Regions from separate parts of the Pseudoalteromonas sp. MMG022 genome, predicted to be linked through region 3. Evidence: predicted binding sites of a transcription regulator. Region 3 holds the regulator's gene; each other region holds the start of a gene.

Region 1 (6,263 bases), on a different contig from region 3:
TTTGGCTAACCGTATTATCGATGCCTCTTTGGATGGCATTATGATCACCCGTGGGGATGGCGAAATTTTACAGATCAACCCTGCTTTTAGTGAGCTTACTGGGTATCAGGACTATGAAGTGATAGGCAAGAACCCTAGCATCTTGAGTTCTGGCCTTCATGATCAAGAGTATTATGACCAAATGTGGGCTGAGCTAAGAAAAAATGGTGTATGGCAGGGGGAGATCTGTAATCGTAAGAAAAGTGGAGAGATCTACGTCGAGTGGTTAACCATCATCGCAATTAATGAACCTTATAGCGATGATGTTTTATACGCGGCAATTTTCAGTGATATTACCGAGCGTAAAAATGCAGAAGAGAAGATAGCTCGGCTTGCTTATTTTGATGAATTAACAGCCTTGCCTAATCGGCGTTTATTTTATGACAGGTTATCCATGGCGTTGGCCTCCGCGCACAGAGATAACCATAAACTTGCTGTGATGTTTATCGACCTTGACCGTTTCAAGGAAGTTAATGACAGTTTAGGTCACAGTGCTGGAGATGAATTGCTGGTGCAGGTGAGTGAGCGTATCAAGAGCCTGTTAAATGAGGGCGATACCTTAGCGCGTTTGGGGGGAGATGAGTTTGTGGTATTACTTACTGAAGTAAAACATATCTCCGATGTGGCAAGTTTTGCCAACAAAGTACTGTCAAAGCTAAGCGTTGCGTTTGAACTCAATGAGCTAAACGTCACCGCCACAGCTTCGCTCGGAGCCGCTGTTTACCCCGAAGACGGGCTAGACAGTGAAACTTTATTAAAACATGCGGATGTGGCGATGTATCGCTCCAAAGAAATTGGTCGCAATTCATTTCAATTATACAAAGCGTCTATGAATGCTCGCTCCTTGGAGCGTTTGTCTATGCTGAGCCGTTTTCAGTATGCGTTGGAGCATGATGAATTTGAGCTATATTTTCAGCCCCTACAATGTTTGGCTAGTGGCCGAATATCCAGCGTCGAGTGCTTGTTGCGCTGGAATGATCCTAATTTGGGAATGATCTCTCCCGTTCAATTTATTCCATTGGCAGAAGAATTGGGGCTTATCATTAAGTTGGACCAATGGGTGATCAATAAAGTCTGTGAGAGCATGGCGCTTTGGCGTCGTCAGGGCAGTGATATTAGACGGATTGCAATAAACGTATCGGCACAGCACTTATGTCAGGGAGAGCTTGCAATCACGGTTGCTAATGCTTTGAATAAACACGGTTTAGATGGTCGTTTCATTGAGCTTGAATTAACGGAAAGTAGTTTTATCAGTAATTTACATGAGGCAAAAAGCGAGCTACAAAAACTTAAGAGCTTGGGGGTTGCCATTGCATTGGACGATTTTGGAACAGGGTATTCGGCGCTCAGTTACCTAACCAAGCTGCCAATCGATACGTTGAAAATTGACGCGAGTTTTGTGGCGAAGATCCCTGATGAATACGGCAACAGTGAAATTGTCAGTGCCATTATTGCGATGGCAAAAGCGCTTAATTTGCAGGTCGTCGCAGAAGGTGTTGAAAAAAGTGAGCAGCGCCAGTTTTTACAAAAACTGGGCTGCAATATCATTCAAGGCTATTGGTTTTGCAAGCCGCTGCGTGCCGACGAATGGTTGCGCTTTTATCATGCGCAGAAAGTGACTTCGTAAGCGGTAAACTTGCGAATATTGATAACGCCGGTATCAAAAATCAGGTACTGGCCTTTGATGCCGAGTAACGTGCCTGTCACCTCTGGGTTTTTATCAAAGTTAAAGGAAGTAATTTTGCTCGGGAACTGTTCAACTGGGAAGCTTAAGTCCACAACTTCCTCATCTAAACGCTCAATGGCTGTAGCGCCAAACAACTCGGCCAACTCATCAAGCTTGCTTTGAATTTGAGGGATTAACTCCTGAGCAGTTGCTTTTAAATCTACTTCATTGCTCACGCCTTTGAGCATATTGCGCCAATTGGTTTTGTCTGCGATAAATTCAGCCAAGGCCACTTCCACAAGACCTGATTGCAATCTGGTTTGGACTTTAAAAATAGGTAATGCCTGTGTGGCACCTTGATCTATCCAACGAGTAGGAATTTGGGTATGGCGTGTAATACCTACTTTTAGTCCTGACGTATTGGCAAGGTAAACATAGTGGGGGATCATACAATTTTCTTCGCCCCATTGCGGCTCGCGACAGGTGCCCTGATCAAAGTGGCACGTTTCAGGCTTCATAATACACATGTCGCAGCTTGCGAGCTTTTTCATGCATACAAAGCAATGGCCTTGCGAGTAACTTTTTTTGGTTTTCTTACCACAGTTGCAGCAGTAGATGTTGCCTGTGTGGGTCAGTGTTAGCTGTTTGCCAATATAGTCATTTAGATTGACTCGCTCATCGCCAATGGGAAGTTGATATTGAATTGGTTGAGTGAGCTGTGCTTTGAGCTTGCTTAAAGTGCCTTGCATCTTTACGCCCCTAAAGATGTTAAAAGGGCGATACTACCAAGCTGGTGAATAAGTCACAATGGTTAGACGAGTTTGTTAAAAAGAAGCGGGTAGCTTTTGCTACCCGCCAAATGTTATTTGTACTTCGCTGAGCGCGTTTGGCTCGTTAATGATTCAAGAATAAATTCTCGCAGGTCATCGTTTGAAGCTTTTAGATCTTCATGTCTAAGATACATCATATGACCAGAACGGTAGCCTTTGAAGCTTAAACGGTCACGCATTTTACCACTTGGGTCTAGCTGCCACATGGTGTACTTGGCGTCAAAATAGTTGGTTGCACCATCATAGTAACCCGCTTGAACCAATACGTTCAAATAAGGGTTTTCTGCCATAGCAGCACGCAGTTGTTCGCCGGTATGGTTATTAGTGCGATCCCACGGATGAACATTGGCCAGCATGTTGTATTGCACATCGGTTTTGTAGTTCAGCTCTTCACGAATATAGTGATTGATTGATGGTGTAAAGGCGTGCAACCAAGCGCTTAACTCAGGGAAGTAGTCTGGCGAGTCACCAGCGTCACGTTTGTCGATACCTAAATAACGAGAGTCTAAACGACCTAAAATGTAGCCTTGATCTCGCAGCAGTTCTTTCCAGAACGCATCATCGCTAACATCCAGATTGTTTTGTAATACAAATTGTTTTGACAGGCCGCTATACAGTGCCACACGTTCGGCAATGGATTGTTTATCTTGTTCTGAGATAAATGCGCCTTTTGCTAAGGCCGGTAAGTACTGATTTAAAGTGAAGGCTTCAACTTCTGACAATAACTCAAGTAAGTCTTTTTGTTGTAAGTGTGCTGGTAATACTTTGTGATGCCACGCAGTTGCTGCGAAATAAGGTAAACGGTTGGCGGCTTTCACAGGCCCATCTCGGTTGATACCAATATCCGTTGGAGAAACTAACACCACACCATTTAAGAACCACCAATGCGCTGACTGTAACTCTTTAGCAAGGCCTGATACTCGGGTGGTGCCATAACTTTCACCAATTAAAAATTTAGGTGATAGTGAGCGGCCATTACGGGTGACAAAGGTGTTGATCCAGCTGGCGAGATATTTAATATCAGCATTGACGCCAAAGAATTGCTTTTGTTGTTCTTCTTTGCTGGGCATTTTGCCATCTTTGTCAGGCAGCACGCGAGAGTACCCCGTGTTTACAGGATTCACAAACACAATATCTGCAACATCAAGTACAGAGTAAGGGTTGTCTTTCATGCCATAAGGCTGAACAGGATACCCTTCGTCATCGATTTTTAAAACGCGTGGGCCTGTATAGGCAATGTGCATCCAAACCGACGCAGAACCGGGTCCACCATTGAATGAAATAAGCAGTGGGCGTTTACTTAAATCGTCTACTTTGTCTTTTTTGTAGTAGTTGTAATACAAGGTAGCGGTGGGTTCACCCTGTTCATTCCAAACAGGCTGTGTGCCAGAGGCGACGCTGTAGTTTATACGCTCACCATTAATGGTCGCTTTGTGGTTGGTAACAACTTTACTATCAATATCAATCTTACGTTGGTGCTCAGCTGCGTTGCTACCAAAGCTTATTACTATGGTGCACACAACCAACAATTTGGTTAAGTTCATACATTTCCCCGAACGATAATTTATTCCCATTAAAATTGCTTTTGTTCCAGTTTTCAAAGGGTATGAGTCGAATGCCCCCAATGGTGGGACGACTGGTGAACCCCGAGTGAAACTGTAAGTGCATTATGCATAGTCAGCAAATCGCTGACGAGCCCATAACAGCTACATTTTTACATTTGCACCAGTAATGAGCATGACGCGCAATATTGCACCCAATTGGTGCGAAATTATACAGAAATCGCCGATGGTAATCATCTAATTATTTGAAATTATTCATTTTAACTTTGTGGCACGAAGGTTGGATTAGCTAAGTAATCAGGATAAACCTGTCCTAAGGGGACCAACAATGAAAATGATAAGTGCAATAATAAAACCATTTAAATTGGATGAAGTTCGCGAAGCGCTAGCTGATTTGGGCGTAGAGGGTATGACAGTCGTAGATGTAAAAGGTTTTGGCCGCCAACGAGGTCATACAGAACTGTATCGTGGCGCTGAATATCAAGTCGATTTTATTCCAAAAATAAAGCTAGAAATAGCAACTCGCAGTGAAAACACACAGCGTGTGGTAGATACACTGACTAAAGCTGCCAGCACCGGTAAAATTGGTGACGGTAAAATATTTGTATATGACTTAGACCAAATCGTGCGGATCCGTACCGGCGAGTTAGACGAAGACGCTATTTGAGAGGCCGAAGATGGAAAACGCAATCATAGAACTAAAATTCTCTTTGAATACATTTTACTTTTTAATTTCTGGTGTGTTGGTGATGTGGATGGCAGCAGGTTTTGCCATGCTAGAAGCGGGTTTAGTCCGCTCAAAAAATACCACAGAGATACTCACTAAAAACATTACGCTTTATGCCATCGCTTGTACCATGTTTTTACTCGTAGGGTACAACATCATGTATGTTGGCAACACTGAAGGTGGGATAGTACCAAGCTTTGGTGCGTTGATTGGTGAAGCGTCTGCGGATGCGGATCATGCCTTAGAATCTGACTTTTTCTTCCAAGTAGTATTCGTCGCTACAGCAATGTCGATAGTTTCTGGTGCCGTAGCTGAGCGTATGAAGTTGTGGGCATTTTTAGCATTTACTGTGGTGTTAACTGGGTTTATTTATCCTATTGAGGGGTTTTGGACGTGGGGCGGTGGCTTCTTATCTAAGCTTGGCTTTGTAGATTTTGCAGGCTCTGCGATTGTGCATGGTGCTGGTGCAGCGGCAGCGTTAGCCGGTGTACTATTACTGGGTGCTCGTAAAGGTAAATATGGGAAGAACGGGGAGATTTATCCTATTCCTGGTTCTAACATGCCGTTGGCAACATTAGGTACATTTATTCTATGGATGGGGTGGTTTGGCTTTAATGGTGGCTCGCAATTGTTCTTGGCAGATAAAGCAAATGCCGTTGCTGTGAGTCAAATTTTACTTAACACTAATGCTGCTGCAGCAACGGGGGCGATAGCTGCACTACTTGTGTGTAAAGCGTTGTGGGGTAAAGCTGATTTAACTATGGTACTCAATGGTGCACTGGCAGGTCTTGTGGTAATCACTGCGGAACCTGCATCTCCAACACCTTTATTAGCGTGTCTATTAGGTGCCTTGGGTGGCTCATTGGTCGTGTTTAGTATCGTATTTTTAGACAAAGCTAAAATTGATGACCCAGTAGGTGCGATTTCTGTTCACGGTACATGTGGCATGTTAGGTGTGATGTTGGTGCCATTGTCAAACGGCGATGCAACGTTTGTGAATCAGTTTATCGGCTTGGTATGTATTCTCGGGTTTGTATTTATTGTGTCTTACTTGGTATGGGCTCTGTTGAAAAATACCATGGGGATCCGTGTTGGCGAGGAAGAAGAAATTAACGGTATGGATCAGCATGATTGTGGCATTGATGCGTACCCAGAATTTGTCTCTGTGCGTGGCAATAGTTAATTCATCGAAATCACGTCGACCGTTATCACGTCGACCGTTATCACGTCGAACGGACCCATTGTGGTCCGTTCGCTCTTTCAGGCTTGGTTAATCTAGGGTACTCTATGCTCTGGCATATTTAATTTTGAAGTTTATATAAGTGGTATGGTAGATAAAAAGAATAACAACGCAACGAAGACAAACACTAAATCCACACGTACCACATCTAAATCCACACGCGCAAAAAACACTAGGGGCAAAGCGAAAAAAGCACCGC
Region 2 (6,263 bases), on a different contig from region 3:
CGTACCTAACCCATCAACACCTGGATTGCCTTGTACAGGAGCACCACTTACCGCAGTCTCTGTATACAGGTTTTGCCCCATAGGCTCTAAACCAGACGGATTGATAAAATCACTTATCACTAATTGACCAATCACCACGTTCTCGGCTTGTCCGGAAATGGCTACCGAAACCTCTCCATCTTGAGACACCGTTATTGATTGCGCATCGTCGGGTACGTTCATTTCTGGCTGCACAGGAAAACCTGCCCCCGATGTTACAACACGACCTTCTTCATCCGTCGTAAACTGACCATTACGTGAATAGGCGGTTGTACCATCTGGCAATTGAATTTCGAAAAAGCCTGGGCCCTGTATCATCCAATCCAATGAATTTTCAGTGCTCAGTAGATTACCCTGAGAGAAATTCTTTTGGTTCGCGACAACCTTCGAACCGGCACCTAACATCAAACCTGAGGGTAACTCAGTATCTTGTGACGAGCGACCACCTGGTTGATTGATATTTTGATAAAGTAAATCTTCAAAAATAGCGCGGCTTTTTTTGTATCCAACCGTACTGGCGTTTGCAAGGTTGTTGGAAATAACGGCGATGTCTGTCTGCTGTGCATCTAAGCCTGTTTTACTGATCCATAATGCTGGGTTCATAATATCTACCTCACTTGGTTAGACTATACGCAACAGAGAAACATGGCGTTCATCCATCTCTTCTGCGGTTTTCATTAGTTTCATTTGCATTTCGAATTGGCGCTGATGGTTAATCAAATCAATCATTTCATGAACTGGATTAACATTAGAGCGCTCCAATGTGCCACTCATAACGCGTGCTGTGGGTGAAATATCACAAAACCCACATAACCCATTTACGAGGGCATCTTCTTTGGGGCGAAATAGACCATCATTGCCCTTTTCAAGCTGACTGTTGTCTGCATCAATGATTTTGAGTCGATCGACCACTTCCATAAAGTTGGCAGGAGCACCTTGCGGGCGCACTTGCACAGAGCCATCGTCGCTAAAAATCACCTTATCAATAGGGATAGGCAAAATAATTGGACCGCCCTCGCCAATAACTTGACGTCCGTGACTTGTGATTAATGCACCATCGGCACGAATGTTAAGGCTGCCCACTTTGGTATAAGCCTCATTACCCGCCTCATCAACCACACTAAGCCAAGACTCCTGCGTTACAGATATGTCTAGGTCACGTGCTGTTTCAACAATAGGCCCAGACACTAAGTTTGTGCCAGGCCTTTCCTGCATCGCGAAAACTCGCGTAGGTAACCCTTCACCAAACGCTTGCATAGAACGAGCTTGCGCAAAGTCGGCCTTGAAACCTATGGTATTGGCATTGGCAAGGTTGTTTGCTTTTACAGCGACACCACGTAAGTTTTGCTTAGCGCCTGACATAGCGATATAAAGCACTTTATCCATATCACTAACCCTATTGTTAAATTCATCTGGTTAGATAAAGCAATAATGGTGCCAACAAATAAATGACAGTTATTTTGAGAAATGAGCAGTAATAAAAAAGCCGCATGTAGCGGCCTTTTCAGTAGGTTTGATATTATCGGATCTGTAGGATGGCTTGTTGTAGTGTTGAATTCACTTCTAGCGCACGCGAGTTCGCCTGAAAATTACGCTGAGCGCTGATCAAATCCACCAGCTCATTTGTTAAGTTAACGTTTGACTGCTCAAGTGACGATGAACTGATACTGCCCAAGGTTCCTGACGCAGGCTCACCCGCAATAGGCTCACCTGATGTTAAACTTTTCTTCCAAGCAGTGTTACCAACAGGTGATAAGCCTTGTGAGTTGGAAAAACGTACCATTGCCACTTGGCCTAAGTAAGTTGAATCACCGTTACTATAGGCCGCGATGATCTTACCATCAGACCCAATGTCGATACTTGATAAACGACCAACTGTTGCACCATCCTGCTCAAGTGCCTTCACTTCAAAGCGGCTTGCATATTGTGTTGGCAGCTTGTTTGTCGTGTTCGCCTCGTCTCGCCAGTTCATCGTAACGTCATTTGGGAATGTCGCACCATTTGAAAGCATACCAGAGAGGTTAGCACCTGTTAGGGTTAACGGGTCAAACGTAGAGCCTGTATTGGCAGTACCGTCTGTTGTTGATGGTAAACCACTGGCATCAAAACCAAATGTTGTGATTGGTGTGCCTGCACCCGCTGTACCCGTATTATCAAATTGCGTACCATCCAATGTCCCAAACACCTCCCACGTATTGGCAGCGGACTTTCTGAAGAACAGCTGCATGACATGTGGTTCACCCAAAGAATCATATACCGTGGTCGACGTTGACGAGTTAAACGAAGCGCCTTCCGTTGGGTCAAATGGAATCGTTGGCACTTGTTCACGAGAGTCAACATTAAATGATGAGTAAATCGTTGACGTTGCGCGTGGAGAGCCCGAAGCATCCGGGATCTGTAACGCGGTAGAGGTACTTAGACTTACTGAGGTTGTGTCACCTGTTGATGCATCAACCGGGAAACCTTGTAAAAAGTTACCCTGCGCATCAACAATGAAATTATCACGGTTTAACTTAAACGCACCTGCGCGAGTAAAAGTGTAATCCTGAGAGCCAAATTCTTCACTCATTGCAAAGTAGCCTTCACCTGTAATGGCCAAATCCAATGAATTATTGGTGAACTTCAGCGAACCTTGGTGAAACTGCTGGGCAACCATGGTTGTTTGTGCACCATCACCAGCTTTAGTCTTCGCAGAACTGAATACTGATGCGGCATATACGTCAGCAAACTCGGCTCGTGACTCTTTAAAACCTGTGGTGTTTACGTTTGCAATGTTATTTGCGGTCACATCTAAATCTTTTTGCGCGGCCGCTAAACCTGTTAATGCAATATTGAAACTCATACTCTCACCTCTTGTACTGTAAGGTTAATTCTGTGACTAACGATAGTTATGCGATTTCTGCGACATCAGTGAGTTTCACCGCGCCAGAAGACGTGTTGATTATGATGCCATTAGCACCATTCACATTTACACTATCTATGTTTTTAAATGTTGCTATCGGCAAGCTGGTAAATTGACCATTCGCTCTGCCTTCTGCTTTAACTGTGTACTCACCATCTGGCATCATAGTGCCATCTTGGTTTTTACCATCCCACTCGAACCTTAATGCTCCAGCGGTACGACTACCCATATCCATGGTTCTAACCAATTGGTTTTTCTCGTCGTAGATGCTAATGCTCAGATTTTCAACAGGTTCTGTTGTAATAACCGAGCCCTTAGCAAGTTGATCTGCGCCAATATTAATCGTATCTGATTCGAGTAATGCTTTTTTGCCAACTAGCGTCGATGCCTGTAATGCGGAGTTGGACGTCATTGACGCCGAAAGCATTTCAAACTTTGAGTTAAGATTTGAGATACCTTCTGCCATGGTAAAGTTCGTCATTTGTGCGATCATCTGATCGTTATCCGCAGGCTTACTAGGATCTTGATATGACAATTGCTGTGTTAACAAGGAGAAGAAATCTTCCTGCGTCAACGTGTCATCCTTTTCTTCTGGTCTATTTTTTTCAGACCAACGAAGCGAATCCAAATAAGAAGACGATGCGGCATTAATATCATTACTCATCAGCTATACTCCCGTTAACGCTGACCAAGTAGTAAAGTTTTGCTAAGCATTTGTTTAGCGGCGTCTGCTACTTGTACATTTGTCTGGTACGAGCGTGAAGCGGAAATCATATTGGTCATTTCTTCCACGACATTCACATTCGGTTTATAGATATAGCCATCCTTATCTGCACTTGGGTGGTTAGGGTTATACTCCACTTGTAGTGGTTTATTGCTTTCCACAATACCTAACACCTTTACACCAACTGATGCACCTAACTTAGTGGGATCTTGCACCGATGATGCTTTCGTTAACTCAGCAGCAAAAACAGGGTGTCTCGCACGATATACTTTATCTTGGCTCGAACTAATACTGTTTGCGTTTGAGATGTTACTGGCAGTGGTATTGAGGCGAATATTCTGAGCACTCATACCTGAACCTGCGATATCAAATACGTTATATAAACTCATAATAATTACCCTTGACTACCGAGGGCTTTATTTAGCCCTTTAAACTTACCAGAAAGAAACTGCAAACTTGCTTGGTACTCTAATGAGTTTTGTACATACAAGTTTCGTTCCACTTGTACATCTACCGAGTTCCCATCACCTGTATCTGCTTGATTTGGATTACGAAATAGTTCAACACCGCCGGTCATTTTAGTGCCACCATTGAGGTGATTTTCATTGGTACGGACCATAGTGTTGCCGCGCTGCTGGCTCGATTTTGCCGCCTTAAATGCCTGTGCAAAATCGATATCTTTGGCTTTATAGCCTGGGGTGTCGGCATTGGCGATATTACTTGCTAGAATTTCCGCTCGTTGAGACCGAATGAGCATTGCATGTGGATGTACGCCCAACGCCTTATCAAAACTAATTGCCATAACACAACTCCAAAAATTTGACTCTTAGGAGTTAAAGCAAAAGGTGGGCCAAAAATAATGCCGGCGGTAAAACCGCCGTATACTATTGTTTTTTCTGGTAAATAATTCCTGGGTTACAGCGGATCATATCAAATGAATCGCTTAACCCTGCCATTGATTCGGAAGCGCCAAGAAACAAATATCCCTTAGGATTTAATGCTTGGGCAAACTGTGAAATGATCTTAGCTTTGACTTGCGGAGAAAAGTATATCAGTACATTTCGGCAAAATATAACATCAAACTTTCCCATTAACGCATAGGAATCGAGCAAATTAAGGTGCCTAAAATTAACCATTTTGCGAATAGGGTCGACCACCTGAGCCATACCATTACCACTATCTTTAAAAAACTTCTTTCTACGCTCAGCCGACAACCCTCTGGCAAGAGCAAGCGCATCATATTCTGCATTTTTGCACATATCCAACATGGTATTAGAAATATCGGTGCCCGTTATTTGGACACCCATCTTTAGACCACCTGGGCTTTTGCTTTGAAATTCGCTCGCAGACATGGCAATAGAATATGGCTCTTGTCCTGATGAACTGGCCGCTGACCATATCTTAACTGGCCTTCTTAAATCGCTAAATTCAGGAAAGATCTTAGTTTTTAGTAACTCAAATGGATAGGCATCCCTAAACCATAAAGTCTCATTGGTGGTCATAGCATCGACCACCGCGGCACGTAATTGCCGCTCATGAGGGCTTAAAGTCTTACTGACCAATGCAGATAACGTATCAACACCAAATCGAGCCATCAATGGTGCCAAACGACTTTTCACTAAATAAAGTTTGTTATCGCCAAGTACGATACCACACTGCTGCTCTAGAAAAGTTCTGAATTGATCGTATTCGCTTTGTTGAAGGTGTTTATTTTCCAAAGTATTACCGCCATTCATTAGTCACAGTGAACCCACTTTTTAACGGCAGCTGCCAATTCATCCGGGTTAAACTTTGCGATAAAATCATCTGCACCGACCTTTTCGATCATGGCCTGATTAAATACCCCGCTCAAGGAAGTATGTAAGATAACGTGTAAGGGTGCCAATTTTGGATCCGCTTTTATTTCTGCTGTTAATGTATAACCATCCATTTCAGGCATTTCAACGTCAGAAATAAGTAAACCTACTCGCTCGGTAATATTATTTTGACAATCCACTTCAGCGATTTCCCGAAGCCTCAATAGCGCTTCTTTACCGTTTTTAGCAAGCTCAGTTTGTACACCTAACGGCTCAAGTGCTCGTTTTACCTGATTTCGCGCTACCGCTGAGTCATCAGCAATAAAAACAATTCGCTCACCTAAATCTTTTTGCATTTCGCCATCTGATACTATGTCTTGACTAACCTCGGTATCCACAGGACATATCTCATTGAGAATTTTCTCGACATCTAATATTTCAACTAGTTCATTTTCAATCTCAGTGACCGCGGTAAGGTATGAATAACGGCCTGCACCCGAAGGCGGTGGCATGATCTTTTCCCAGTTCATATTTACGATGCGCTCTACAGCACCAACCAAAAACCCTTGAACAGAGCGATTGTATTCGGCAATGATGATAAAGCAGTTATGGATGTCTTCAATAGGCGGGCCACCTACAGCCAAAGACATGTCTATCACCGATATGGTTTGCCCTCTAATATGTGCTACTCCCCTAACGAAAGGGTTTGACTTAGGCATGTTTGTCAATGGTGGACATTGGAGCACTTCACGTACTTTAAATACGTTAATGCCGAAACGTTGTCGACCCTTAAGCCTGAAAA
Region 3 (6,263 bases):
TTTTATGGTTTTATCATTTGGTATTCTGATTCTCGGGTTTGTCGCATTAGTATGGAGCGCCGATCGCTTCGTTTTCGGTGCTGCGGCGCTTGCGCGTAATTTCGGTGTTCCTACACTGATTGTTGGTCTCACCATCGTAGCGATGGGTTCATCGGCCCCTGAGATGATGGTTGCAGCTCAGGCAGCATTTGCTGATAAAACCGATACAGCCGTTGGTAACGCGGTCGGGTCAAATATCGCGAATATTTTATTGGTACTGGGTATCACCGCATTACTTCGTCCCTTATCGGTCAGCTCCGGAATATTGAAACGAGAAATGCCTTTGTTGGTTTTAGTATCGCTGGCAGCATGGCTTATTGTTAGCGATGATCACTTTAGCTTTTTTGAAGGCGCCGCATTATTAGTAGGATTTATCGTATTTCTACTCACCTTGATCATTATCACAAAAAAAAGTGGCAACAGTAATGACCCACTGATCAATGAAGCCTGTGAAGAGGTGCCTAATGACGTACCGACAAGCAAAGCCTTACTATGGCTAATCGTCGGCATGGTATTGCTCCCTGTCAGCTCTGGATATTTAGTTGATGCTGCGGTTGATATTGCAAAATATTTTGGCATGAGTGACCTGCTGATCGGTCTCACAATTATCGCCATAGGCACAAGTTTACCTGAGCTCGCAGCCTGCGTAGCTGGTGTTTTAAAGCAAGAAGATGACCTTGCACTTGGTAATATTATTGGCTCTAATATATTCAATATATTGGCCGTGCTGTCTATTGCTGGCATTATTAATCCCGCGAACATTGATAGCAATATCGCCAACCGCGATATTTACATCATGTTAGGTGCAACTTTAGCATTGGTTTTCATGAGTCTGAGTTTTACTGGAACGCGTCGCATTAACCGCTTTGAAGGTGGCCTTTTACTCGCAGCGTTTATTGGCTATATGTACTACATAATTACCTAGGATCCACTTTCATGTTATCGAAGCAGTTTATTGATACCGCTCAGCGAGTTATTGAGATAGAACAGCAAGCCATCACCGAAATTGGCCAGTATATTGACACGCACTTTGCAAGCGCCTGTCAGGCTATTTTTGATTGTCAGGGCCGCACTATTGTTATCGGTATGGGAAAGTCGGGACACATTGGTAACAAAATCGCTGCAACATTTGCAAGTACAGGCACGCCGGCATTTTTTGTTCACCCAGGAGAAGCAAGCCACGGCGACTTGGGTATGATCACCAAACAGGATGTTGTATTGTTGATCTCAAACTCAGGTGAAACAAGTGAAGTTTTGAATATTATTCCCGTGATAAAACGTATTGGTGCAAAAATAATTACGATGACGGGTAACCCTCTTTCTTCAATGGCAAAACTATCTGACATTCACCTCAATATTGCCATTTCAAAAGAAGCTTGCCCACTTGGTCTAGCACCAACAGCCAGCACCACTGCAACGCTTGTTATGGGTGATGCACTGGCCGTTGCGTTACTCGAAGCGAAGGGCTTTACCGCCGATGATTTTGCACTGTCACATCCAGGTGGCTCTTTGGGCAAACGTTTATTGCTGACGTTAAATGAAATCATGCACAAAGATGAACAAGTCCCGATTGTTTCATATACAAGTACGATTAAAGATGCGCTTTTTGAAATGTCAGCAAAAGGGCTCGGTATGACCACCGTTGTAAATGAGCACAATGAACTAATTGGTATTTTCACTGATGGAGATTTGCGACGTATTATCGAGCAACGGGTTGATTTACACCACACACCGATTCACAAAGCAATGACGGTGAACTGCACAACAGCAAAAGCTGATATGCTAGCCGCAGAGGCTTTAAATATCATGGAAACTAAACGAATCAATGGCTTGGTTGTCATAGATGACTATAACCGCCCTATTGGCGCACTCAACACTCAAGATTTGCTTCGCGCAGGGGTGCTTTAACATGGAGATATCTGTGACAACAGAGTGTCATTCATTATTTATTCATCAAACGCATTTTAGTTTGAGGTACAGCGTAACGCTGCGACCACGTTTTGGAAACTTGTAATGAGTAGCAGTCGAGCCATTTTGCTTATTATTTTTGTCATATCAATGACTTGGCTTTGGTACCCCTATCTAACACAGGAAACCCCAAAAACGAGTAAACAGAGTGACATAATTGCGAAACCAGATTATATCGCAACTGAGTTACAACAAACCTCATATAATGAGGCTGGCGTCAGAACTTACACGGTCACGGCTGTTAAAATGGAGCTATATCAAGAACTTGGATTTAGCCACTTTACTGCGCCGGTATTTAACTTGTATAACGGCTCACAAAGCTGGCTGATTTCTTCCCAAGAGGCCACTTTGTATGAAAATAATACGCTGATGTTAGAAGGAAATGTAGAAGCTCAAAATCTTACGACGGGTGCGATGATCTCGTTGATTAAAGCAGACAATATACGCGTTGAAATAAATGAGCGACTAATGCAGTCGGAACGACCAGTTGAAATTACTGGACCGAGTTTAAAGATTACAGGCAAAGGTCTCTATGCCGATTTAAACACCGATATAATTGAATTAATAAACCATACTCGAACTATTTATTATGACCAATAAATTATTATTTACTGTAACCTTGCTTGGGTTGCTCCTATGCCACAGCGTTAACGCGCAGCAAAATAAGACGACCAGTGAGGTTTCCATCAAAGCGGGTAAGCAACAAGCCATGCTAAAAACCAATATTGGCATATTTGAACAGAATGTCGAAATCATTCATGGCAACCGTAAAATCAATGCCGACAGATTAGAAGTTCATCGCCGAGAAGAATTAGGCGATAATAAACAACTCCTCGTAGCAACGGGCAACCCTGCTCGCTTTATTGAAAAGCAGCTAGATGGAACTGAACTTACCGCCAGCGCGCTGGAAATCCGTTATGATGTTGCTAATCGTACTTTGGTCATCAAAGGCAATGCCTCTATCAACCAGTCTGGACAGATTATTCAAGCTCAGTCAATCACCTACGACATGGACAAACAACTGATCAGTGCTGAGCGAGGTGAACAGGATAACGCTCGAGTACACACCATTCTTGTACCTGAGAAGAAATCAAAAAAACCAGACCAAGGTAAGTAATTATGAGCGTATTGACCGCAACGGCTCTGGCAAAGAGCTACAAGGGCAGACAAGTTGTCAAAAACGTTAGCCTAAGCGTAGAAGCGGGTAGCATAGTCGGTTTACTCGGTCCAAATGGTGCTGGAAAAACAACGAGCTTTTACATGATTGTTGGCCTTGTTCCAAGTGACCATGGCACGGTTTGTATTAACGATCATGATATTACGCTATTGCCTATGCATAACCGAGCCCGCCTTGGTATAGGTTATTTACCGCAGGAATCATCTATTTTTAGAAAGCTAACAGTGTACCAAAACTTGATGGCAATTCTAGAAACGAGGAACTCACTAAACAAAGAAGCCCGAGAGCAGGTTTTAAACGAGTTATTGGATGAGTTCAACATCCAGCATATTCGTGACAGTTTAGGTATGGCTTTATCTGGAGGTGAGCGCCGTCGTGTTGAAATTGCTCGCGCTTTAGCCGCAAATCCAAAATTTATCCTCCTAGATGAGCCTTTTGCTGGTGTTGATCCCATTTCAGTGTTAGATATAAAGAAAATAATCGAACATTTAAAAAATAGAGGTATCGGTGTACTTATTACCGATCACAATGTTCGAGAAACCCTTGATGTATGTGAAAAAGCCTACATAGTATCACATGGTGAACTGATCGCATCTGGGACGCCTGAACATGTTTTGGCGGATCAAACAGTAAGAGATGTCTACCTTGGTGAACAATTCAGGCTATAGTTAATATACGCTTGGTCACAACAATAAAATAGAGAATAAGAAGGATTGTTAAAGGTACATGAGGCAATCGTTACAGCTGCGCATGGGGCAGCAACTTACCATGACACCGCAATTACAGCAGGCCATTCGTTTGCTGCAATTGAGTACGCTGGATCTACAACAAGAAATTCAAGAAGCGCTGGATAGCAACCCCCTTCTTGAAATAGAAGAGTCTGATTCCGATTCTGAGCTTGATAGTGATGCTCAAGAAAAAAATGGTAAAGATAATAGCCAGGACGATGCAAGCCAAGATCAGGACACCTATGAAGCAGAGGCCGTTAGCGACTATGAAATGGACTCTGATGCGGCGCTGAGCAAAGATACCGTCAGCGATGAATTGGCCATGGATGTTACTTGGGATGAGTACATGAGTGCCGCCCCTGCAGCCAGCAGCGGCCCTATGCCTGAAGACGAAACCGTTTATCAAGGCGAAACCACTGAAACCCTTCATGAATACTTAATGTGGCAACTTGAGCTCACTCCTTTTAGTCCAACGGATCATGGCATCGCTGTCGCAATCGTAGAGGCAATTGATGATAACGGTACTCTGACACTGAGCACCGAAGATATTCTAGAGAGCCTTAATGACGGCAATACTGAAGAGCTTATTGAACTTGATGAAGTAGAAGCAGTACTAAAGCGTATTCAATTGTTCGACCCAGTCGGTATTGGTGCACGCAGTTTGCAAGAGTGTCTCTGCATTCAGTTAAACCAATTTGACCCAAAAACAACACCTTGGCTCCAAGAAACCAAAATGATACTCAACGAGCACATTGATCTTTTAGCGAGCCGAGATTATCGCACCTTGATGAAAAAGACCAAGCTCAAGGAAACTGAGCTCAAAGAAATTATGACGTTGATTCATTCGCTCAATCCAAAACCCGCAGCGAGTATTATTCGGGAAGAGTCAGAATATGTAATCCCAGATGTATCAGTTAAAAAAGTCAAAGGTCGCTGGGTTGTTGAGTTAAATCCCGATTGTATGCCAAAAATCAGAGTGAATGATCACTACGCGGCAATGTCACGCTCAGTGAAATCCAGCACAGACAGTCAGTTTATACGCTCACATCTTCAAGAAGCTAAATGGTTCATTAAAAGCTTAGAAAGCAGAAATGAAACTTTAATGAAAGTTACTAATTGCATTGTGCAACAACAACAGGCATTCTTTGAACATGGCCCTGAAGCAATGCGGCCTATGGTGTTAAATGATGTAGCTGAAATGGTAGAGATGCACGAGTCAACCATCTCTCGAGTTACGACTCAAAAGTATATGCATACACCTAGGGGCATTTTTGAGTTGAAATACTTCTTCTCAAGCCATGTGAGTACAGAAAACGGAGGAGAGTGTTCATCCACTGCGATTCGAGCACTTATCAAAAAGCTAGTAGCTGCAGAAAATACCGCGAAACCATTAAGCGATAGTAAAATAGCAGATATCCTAGCAGAGCAAGGAATAAAGGTGGCCCGACGCACCATAGCCAAATATCGGGAGTCGTTAGCCATTCCACCGTCCAATCAGCGTAAGAGCTTGATTTAGACGTAATACCAAAGAAGGAAAATGCTTATGCAACTAAATTTAACTGGTCGTCATGTAGAAATCACTGATTCATTAAGAGACTATGTAACCAACAAGTTTGCGAAGCTGGAAAGGCATTTTGATCACATCAACAATGTACATGTGATCTTAGATGTTGAAAAGCTGGTCCAAAAGGCCGAAGCCACTTTACACGTCAATGGTGGAGAGTTATTTGCATCAACGGAACATCAAGATATGTATGCTGCGATCGATGGCCTTATCGATAAGTTAGATCGCCAAGTAATTAAACACAAAGAGAAGCTTACTCGACACTAATCATGAAATTAAGCTCACTTATCAATAAGGACTGCAGTAAAGCTGCGGTCCTTTTTAATAGCAAAAAACGGGTTCTCGAATACATCAGTGAGTTAGCGCATGAACAACTCCCAGAGCTAAGCCAACATGACATACTAAATGCATTGATGAGCCGAGAAAAATTGGGGAGTACTGGTATTGGTAAGGGCATCGCAATCCCTCATGGCCGAATCGAGGGTATCGACGAAGTTACCGCTATGTTACTCGTAAATCAGCAAGGAATCCCTTTCGATGCCATTGATAACCGTCCCGTCGATATATTTCTCGCACTGATAGTCCCAGATGGTGATAATCAACAGCACTTGAAAACCCTTGCAGCCATTGCCGAAAAGCTAAATAATAAAGAATTCTGTAAACAACTGCGCAATGCTGGCAATGATGAGGAACTTTATGCCATTATTGCTTCAGCAGACTAGGTTACCAAAGGGAGCATAATGGAACTAATCATCATTAGCGGTCGTTCCGGTTCTGGAAAATCCGT
Region 4 (6,263 bases), on a different contig from region 3:
ATTTATCACAAGCCAAGATAAGCGCAGTACACAATCTATTTATAGAGCAAATCCAGAGCTTCAGTACAATAGGTTTTCAATCAGAAGACTTTATTAAAAAGGCACTCACCGCAGCGCTTGGTGAAGACAAAGCTGCCAGCCTTATTGATCAGATTGTCATGGGGTCGGGCGCGAAGGGCTTGGATTCACTTAAGTGGATGGACTCAAAACAGGTTGCCAACATTATTCGTAACGAGCACCCTCAGATCCAGACGATTGTGTTGTCTTATTTAGAACCAGAACAGTCGGCGGAGATATTGTCTCAATTCCCAGAAAAAGTGCGTTTAGATTTGACCATGCGTATTGCAAACTTAGAAGAAGTTCAGCCAGCAGCGCTGCAAGAGCTTAATGAAATCATGGAGAAACAGTTTGCAGGCCAAGCGGGTGCACAAGCTGCCAAGATGGGTGGCTTGAAAGCAGCAGCAGACATTATGAACTACTTAGATACGAATATTGAAGGTCAACTTATGGACTCTATTCGTGAACATGATGAAGAGATGTCTCAACAAATTCAAGACCTCATGTTTGTATTTGAAAACTTATTGGATGTTGATGATAGGGGTATTCAAACTATCTTGCGTGAAGTTCAACAAGATGTACTGATGAAGGCAATAAAAGGTACAGATGATGCTCTGAAAGAGAAAATCCTCAGCAACATGTCAAAACGTGCTGCGGAAATGCTGGCAGATGATCTAGAAGCCATGCCACCTGTTCGGATCAGTGAAGTTGAAGCGGCTCAAAAAGAAATTCTATCAACGGCTCGTCGTCTTGCTGATTCCGGTGAAATCATGCTCGGTGGTGGCGGTGGTGAGGAGTTCTTATAATTTATGAGTAACACCAAGTTTTATAAGGGTCGGCCAGTCGAAGGAGAAGCACTAGATGAACTTCTTAAAAATTGGCCAATCCCTGATGTAACAGAAGATCCTCGCAAGTATTCGGGGCGCTCAACTGCTTTTGGCAAACCGTTGGAGCAGGTTTATCAAAAGCCAGATAAAAGCGCTGATGAGCCGGACACTGATGAGCCAGAGTTTCCGACATTGACCTTGGAAGAATTAGAACAAATTCGTCAAGACGCTTACGATGAAGGTATCAAACAAGGCCATGAGCAAGGTTATATTGATGGCTTTGACAAAGGTGTAACCGAGGGGAAAGAAGCGGGTTACAAAGAAGGTGTGGAGATTGGTAAACAGCAAGGACATGATGATGCAAAACCGCTTATAGAAGAAAAGTTACAAACTTTAACCCTTATTGTCAATGAACTACATGAACCGTTGCGACTGGTTGATGAGCGTTGCGAAAAGCAACTTGTAGAGCTTGCCAATTTATTGGCGCAAGCGGTCATTTTCCGGGAAGTAGAGCTGGATCCCAACATCGTACTGCTGGCTTTGAAGAAGGCTATGGATGCGTTACCTATTTCGGAGCAAACGGTTAAAATTCATCTGCATCCAGATGACTTAGAGCTGGTAAAAGAGGCATATGGTGAGGAACAGCTTGCACAACAGCATTGGCATCTATTACCTGAGCCTACATTACATCGTGGTGATGTAGAGGTTAAAACTTCTCAATCTTCAATCGATATGACGCTGAAAACAAGAATCAAAGAAATCTTGGACGATTTTTTGCATGGTAGTGGTATCCAGTCGTAATTTTTGGCTACCTCATGAGTGTTGAAAGTCCTTTAGCTGAACGTTTATCACAATATAAAAAACATATACATCAATTTGCTGTGCCCGTTGCAGGTAGTTTAACCAGAGTTGTCGGGTTAACACTCGAGGCAAAAGGGCTCAGTGCGCCTGTGGGTAGCCACTGCAAAATAGAAACAACCCGAGGCCTTGTGGATGCTGAAGTGGTTGGCTTTAACGATGATACACTTTATTTAATGCCTAACGATCATATTTCAGGTGTACTTCCTGGTGCGCGCGTAATACCTCAACTAAAAGAAACCGGATTGCCCGTGGGGATGAGCTTACTTGGACGTGTGGTGGATGGTCTAGGCAGGCCATTAGATGGATTGGGACCCATCAACGCTGAACATACTTTGAAATTTGCGCAAAACTCGATAAACCCGCTTGCAAGGCGGCCGATTAGTCAGCCTATGGACGTGGGAGTACGAGCCATAAACTCCATCATAACTGTTGGGCAAGGTCAACGTATGGGTTTGTTTGCAGGAAGTGGTGTGGGTAAATCTGTTTTGCTAGGTATGATGACTCGTGGAAGCGAAGCCGATGTCATTGTTGTTGGTTTGGTGGGTGAGCGTGGACGGGAAGTTAAAGAGTTTATTGATGAAATATTGGGTGTTGAGGGACGTAAACGTGCAGTTGTTGTAGCAGCACCAGCCGATGCTTCGCCACTAATGCGTTTGAAAGGGTGTGAAAGTGCGGTCACTATTGCGGAGTATTTTCGCGATCAAGGGCTCAACGTATTGTTACTTTTAGACTCTGTTACTCGTTATGCCATGGCTCAGCGTGAGATAGCGTTAGCGGTAGGTGAACCGCCCGCGACGAAAGGTTATCCACCATCAGTGTTTGCAAAACTACCGGCTTTGGTTGAAAGAGCGGGTAACGGCGGTGAAGGTCAAGGTTCTATAACCGCATTTTTCACGGTATTAAGTGAAGGTGATGATATGCAGGATCCGATAGCGGACTCAGCGCGGGCTATCTTGGATGGGCACATTGTGTTATCTCGGGACTTAGCCGATAGTGGTCATTACCCTGCGATTGACATAGAAAAGTCTATTAGTCGTGTTATGCCGCAAGTGGTTTCCGATAGCCATTTGCAACAGGCACGAGTGCTTAAGCAAGTGTATGCGATGTATCAACAGAACAAGGATATGATCACACTTGGGGCGTATCAAAAAGGCAGTGATCCTATGCTCGATCAAGCCATCAATATGATGCCCACAGTGAATGCATTTTTACAGCAAGGTATGAAAGAAGTACTCAATTATGATCAGTGCTTACAAGAACTTGCGAAGTTATTGGGACAAGAATAATGGCAGCAGATAAACTTAACTTACTGTACAAGCTTGAGTCCGAAAAAGAAGAGTCTTTGCGTGTAAACTATATGCAGGCTCAACATCACCTAAACGATAACCAGCAAAAGCTTGCTGGTTTGAATGATTTTCGTCTCGAATACAGTCAACAGCTCCACCTCAAAGCTAAACAAGGCTTAACCAGCAGTGGTCTCATTCAATATCAAGCTTTTATAAAAAAAATAGAAGATGCAATGCAGCAGCAGGCCAAAACAGTTAATACAGCCAAGCAAGTTGTAGAACAGCGAAAAAAACTGTGGTTGGCGCAGCAAGTTAAGGCGAAAGCAATCGAAAAACTCATTGAGAAAAAGCAACTACAGCTGCAAAAACAGCGTGACAAAGCAGAGCAGAAAATGTTGGATGAATTTGCTACCAATCAATTTATGCGCCGTAGGGCCTAAGCTAGAAATAGTGAGTCTTAGTGATGGCAAAGCTGCCCAACTGAGCGCGATGTCCTCACAAAAATAAAAGTGGCCTGAGTTTTGCTTTTAAACTTATAGTGATGTATCCGCGGCTGTTAATTGCCGCTTTGGCAGGTAAAAATATGCTTAATGTAACTATTAATAACTCAGTTAAAACTAGCGTGGATGCTGGTGCTGCGGAATATACGAATACTCAAGAAGATAGCGCGAGTGAAGAGCTGAGCTTTTTGGCAACTTTCACACAGTTGCGCGATGCCGATACCAGGCAACACGGTGGCAATTCTGACACCAGTAAAGAGACAGACAGCTCAGCCATTACGCATGATGAGCAGCAGGTAGAGACCGAGCATAAAACGGGAGCTAAGCCCCTATCAGAAAATGAATTAGATACAGATCAAACTGACGATGGCGAGCATGATGGAGAGGTGGTATCTGAATCATCGGAAACTGATAGAGCAGTGAATGTGCTTGCTGACTCTGAGCAAGCAAATAACCAGAAAAACCAGCGTTCAGCTGATGATCTCCTTGCTCAAATAAATGCTGCCAATCAGCAAAAAACAGCTGTGACTCAATATCAGGCTGAGAAGCCCGACGCGCAAGCACAGTTGACTGCAAAAACAACGAATGATGCGTTGAAGTCAGGGCTACAAATCAGCAAACCTGACGTTAAACCTCAGTTAGCTGAAGAACCTGTTGATAAAATTGTTATTCCCCCTGGGTTTCGAGTAATGTCCGAAGGTGAGAAAAGTGCTGAGCATCAAGGCAGCTCTCAATCCACTGAAGGTAAAGGAAGCACTCTTTCTGAGCTGGCAGAATCAAAAGCGAAGCAAAACCCAACTGGTGAATTAGCATCACAAAAACAGAGCTTAACTGATGGGCAAGAAAAAGTCAGTGAGCCTGCTGTGAAACCAGAAAAACCGTTGTTACAAGAGCACATAGAGGCGACCGATGATGTAGAGCAAGTCACTGCACAGCTAAAAGAGCAAAGTACTACGACTAAAATAATGCCAACAACGGTGCAAGAACACACTAGCTTGGCTGAGCACAAACAAAACACTCCAAACCTTAAGAAAAGTGAATTAGCGCAAGAGGTCAGTGATATAGCTAAGCAAATCGGTGCCAAAGTTACTCAAGACGGTAGCGGTCGAGAAATTCAAGTTCCAGCAGAGCTTAAAGCAACACTAGAGCAGCAATTAGCACTATTGTCACCTAAAGAAAGAAGCGCCCTACAGCAGGGGCTACAGCAACTTAGTAATCAAGGCAAAGCATCCCCGCTAGTTGAACAAGCGTTACAGCAATTAAAAGAGCTTGACGAAGGCCTGATGGCGGTGACGAAACAAGCAGTTCGTAGCGAAGTTACGGTTGCTGCGAGTGCTGCCATGGCAAATAAGCAAAGTTACTCTTACAACAGTACCAAAGTCGATAAAGATATGATAAAGCAAGACATGAAAGAGTCGCTCAAGGCCATGAACTCAGTTGATGGAGGAAATTTTAATTCTGACATTAAGCGAGAAGCATTGAGCGCGGTACAGTTGGCTCAAGTGATGCCAACCCCTCAGGTTGAACAGCTCTTTAAAGCGATTGTAACACCTGCTCAGACCAACCCGCTATCTTCGCAATTTAGCGAACTAGCCCAGTATTTTGAACAGTTGGATGCTGCGCCTCAGAGCACACAAACGCAACAGCTCAACGCTACCTCTCACAAAGTACAAGTTGATGCGCAAATGCTACAAGCGGTAAATATTGCTCGTAATGATGCTGCAAAAATTTTGCAAGAAAAAGTGTCAATGATGCTGAATCTTAACAATCAAGAAGCTGAAATCAGACTTGACCCACGTGAGCTTGGTAGTATGCAGATCAGAATACGTACTGATGCAGAGCAAGCACAGGTAAACTTTGTGGTACAAAATCAGCAAGCGAAAGACTTGCTTGAGCAATCTATGCCAAAACTCAGAGAAATGTTAGCTGAACAAGGCATTGAGTTGGGGCAAAGTAATATTGAGCAAGGCGGTGAAGGGCAGCAGGAACAAATGTTGGGTTCAAATGAGCAGGGCCAAGCACATTCAACGTCAGCAGAACAATCCGAGCAGGATGAAAACATGACATCACGTGCAAACGGTGCTCTAAACGATGGTTCTTCAATAGATTATTACGCCTAACTACTGCTATTATATAGAAATAGACCGTGAGCTAATTGGCTTTTATAAGGATTAACAATGGCAGAAGATACCGACTTAGAAATAGAAGAAGCGGGTGGCAATAAGAAAAAGATTATCATCATTGCGGCCGTTGCAGTAGTGGTATTGGTTGCAGCTGGTATTTGGTTTCTGACCTCTTCGGAAGATGCGCCAGTTGAGACGTTGGCAGAAGAAGAAACAGCCCAGCAAGTGACAGCCAGTTCATCGTCGGCAAAAACAGGTAGCGCGCTTTATGTCGCTATGCCAAGGCCATTTGTATTTAACGTGCCAGGGGCAAGTAGAGACCGCATTGTGCAAATTAAAGTGCAGTTACTGGTGCGTGGAGATATCAACGAAGAAATTGCTAAGAAGCATATTCCTTTGATAGAAGGCACGTTGTTGAGCGTCTTTTCGACAACGACAGCGGATGAACTAAGTACAAGTGCAGGGAAAGAATCATTACGTTTGTCAGCAGTGGACAAAGTACAAGAAGCAATGGAAGGGGTTGAGGGCAGTAAAGTCATTGAACGTGTACTATTCACCGGCTTTGTAATGCAGTGAGGTCTTAAGTGAGTGATTTATTATCCCAAGACG

Evidence for each region. Region 3 encodes sigma-54, which starts transcription at its own class of promoters, with help from an activator protein. Its sites were predicted from a motif close to GTTGGCACGNNNNTNGNNT; they were not measured.
Region 1: the regulator sigma-54 is predicted to act here: its motif matches at 4,365-4,383, upstream of L1070_RS11125 (P-II family nitrogen regulator).
Region 2: the regulator sigma-54 is predicted to act here: its motif matches at 1,463-1,481, upstream of L1070_RS03945 (flagellar basal body rod protein FlgF).
Region 4: the regulator sigma-54 is predicted to act here: its motif matches at 3,540-3,558, upstream of L1070_RS04195 (flagellar hook-length control protein FliK).

Annotation. Positions count from the first base shown of each region.
Region 1 is NZ_JAKFZQ010000010.1:81,053-87,315, forward strand. Features, by position in the region: gene L1070_RS11110 (EAL domain-containing protein) at 1-1,666, shown strand, start outside; gene L1070_RS11115 (DUF2797 domain-containing protein) at 1,642-2,454, opposite strand; gene L1070_RS11120 (carboxypeptidase) at 2,568-4,079, opposite strand; gene L1070_RS11125 (P-II family nitrogen regulator) at 4,426-4,764, shown strand; gene L1070_RS11130 (ammonium transporter) at 4,775-6,007, shown strand; gene mrcB (penicillin-binding protein 1B) at 6,152-6,263, shown strand, end outside.
Region 2 is NZ_JAKFZQ010000003.1:158,347-164,609, reverse strand. Features, by position in the region: gene flgG (flagellar basal-body rod protein FlgG) at 1-642, opposite strand, end outside; gene L1070_RS03945 (flagellar basal body rod protein FlgF) at 661-1,425, opposite strand; gene flgE (flagellar hook protein FlgE) at 1,559-2,881, opposite strand; gene L1070_RS03935 (flagellar hook assembly protein FlgD) at 2,928-3,605, opposite strand; gene flgC (flagellar basal body rod protein FlgC) at 3,620-4,054, opposite strand; gene flgB (flagellar basal body rod protein FlgB) at 4,060-4,467, opposite strand; gene L1070_RS03920 (protein-glutamate O-methyltransferase CheR) at 4,550-5,383, opposite strand; gene L1070_RS03915 (chemotaxis protein CheV) at 5,401-6,263, opposite strand, start outside.
Region 3 is NZ_JAKFZQ010000004.1:104,511-110,773, reverse strand. Features, by position in the region: gene L1070_RS04950 (calcium/sodium antiporter) at 5-964, shown strand; gene L1070_RS04945 (KpsF/GutQ family sugar-phosphate isomerase) at 976-1,947, shown strand; gene lptC (LPS export ABC transporter periplasmic protein LptC) at 2,053-2,607, shown strand; gene lptA (lipopolysaccharide transport periplasmic protein LptA) at 2,597-3,124, shown strand; gene lptB (LPS export ABC transporter ATP-binding protein) at 3,127-3,852, shown strand; gene L1070_RS04925 (RNA polymerase factor sigma-54) at 3,911-5,428, shown strand; gene hpf (ribosome hibernation promoting factor) at 5,456-5,743, shown strand; gene ptsN (PTS IIA-like nitrogen regulatory protein PtsN) at 5,746-6,198, shown strand; gene rapZ (RNase adapter RapZ) at 6,217-6,263, shown strand, end outside.
Region 4 is NZ_JAKFZQ010000003.1:211,110-217,372, forward strand. Features, by position in the region: gene fliG (flagellar motor switch protein FliG) at 1-863, shown strand, start outside; gene fliH (flagellar assembly protein FliH) at 867-1,685, shown strand; gene fliI (flagellar protein export ATPase FliI) at 1,700-3,031, shown strand; gene fliJ (flagellar export protein FliJ) at 3,031-3,471, shown strand; gene L1070_RS04195 (flagellar hook-length control protein FliK) at 3,615-5,651, shown strand; gene fliL (flagellar basal body-associated protein FliL) at 5,709-6,230, shown strand; gene fliM (flagellar motor switch protein FliM) at 6,239-6,263, shown strand, end outside.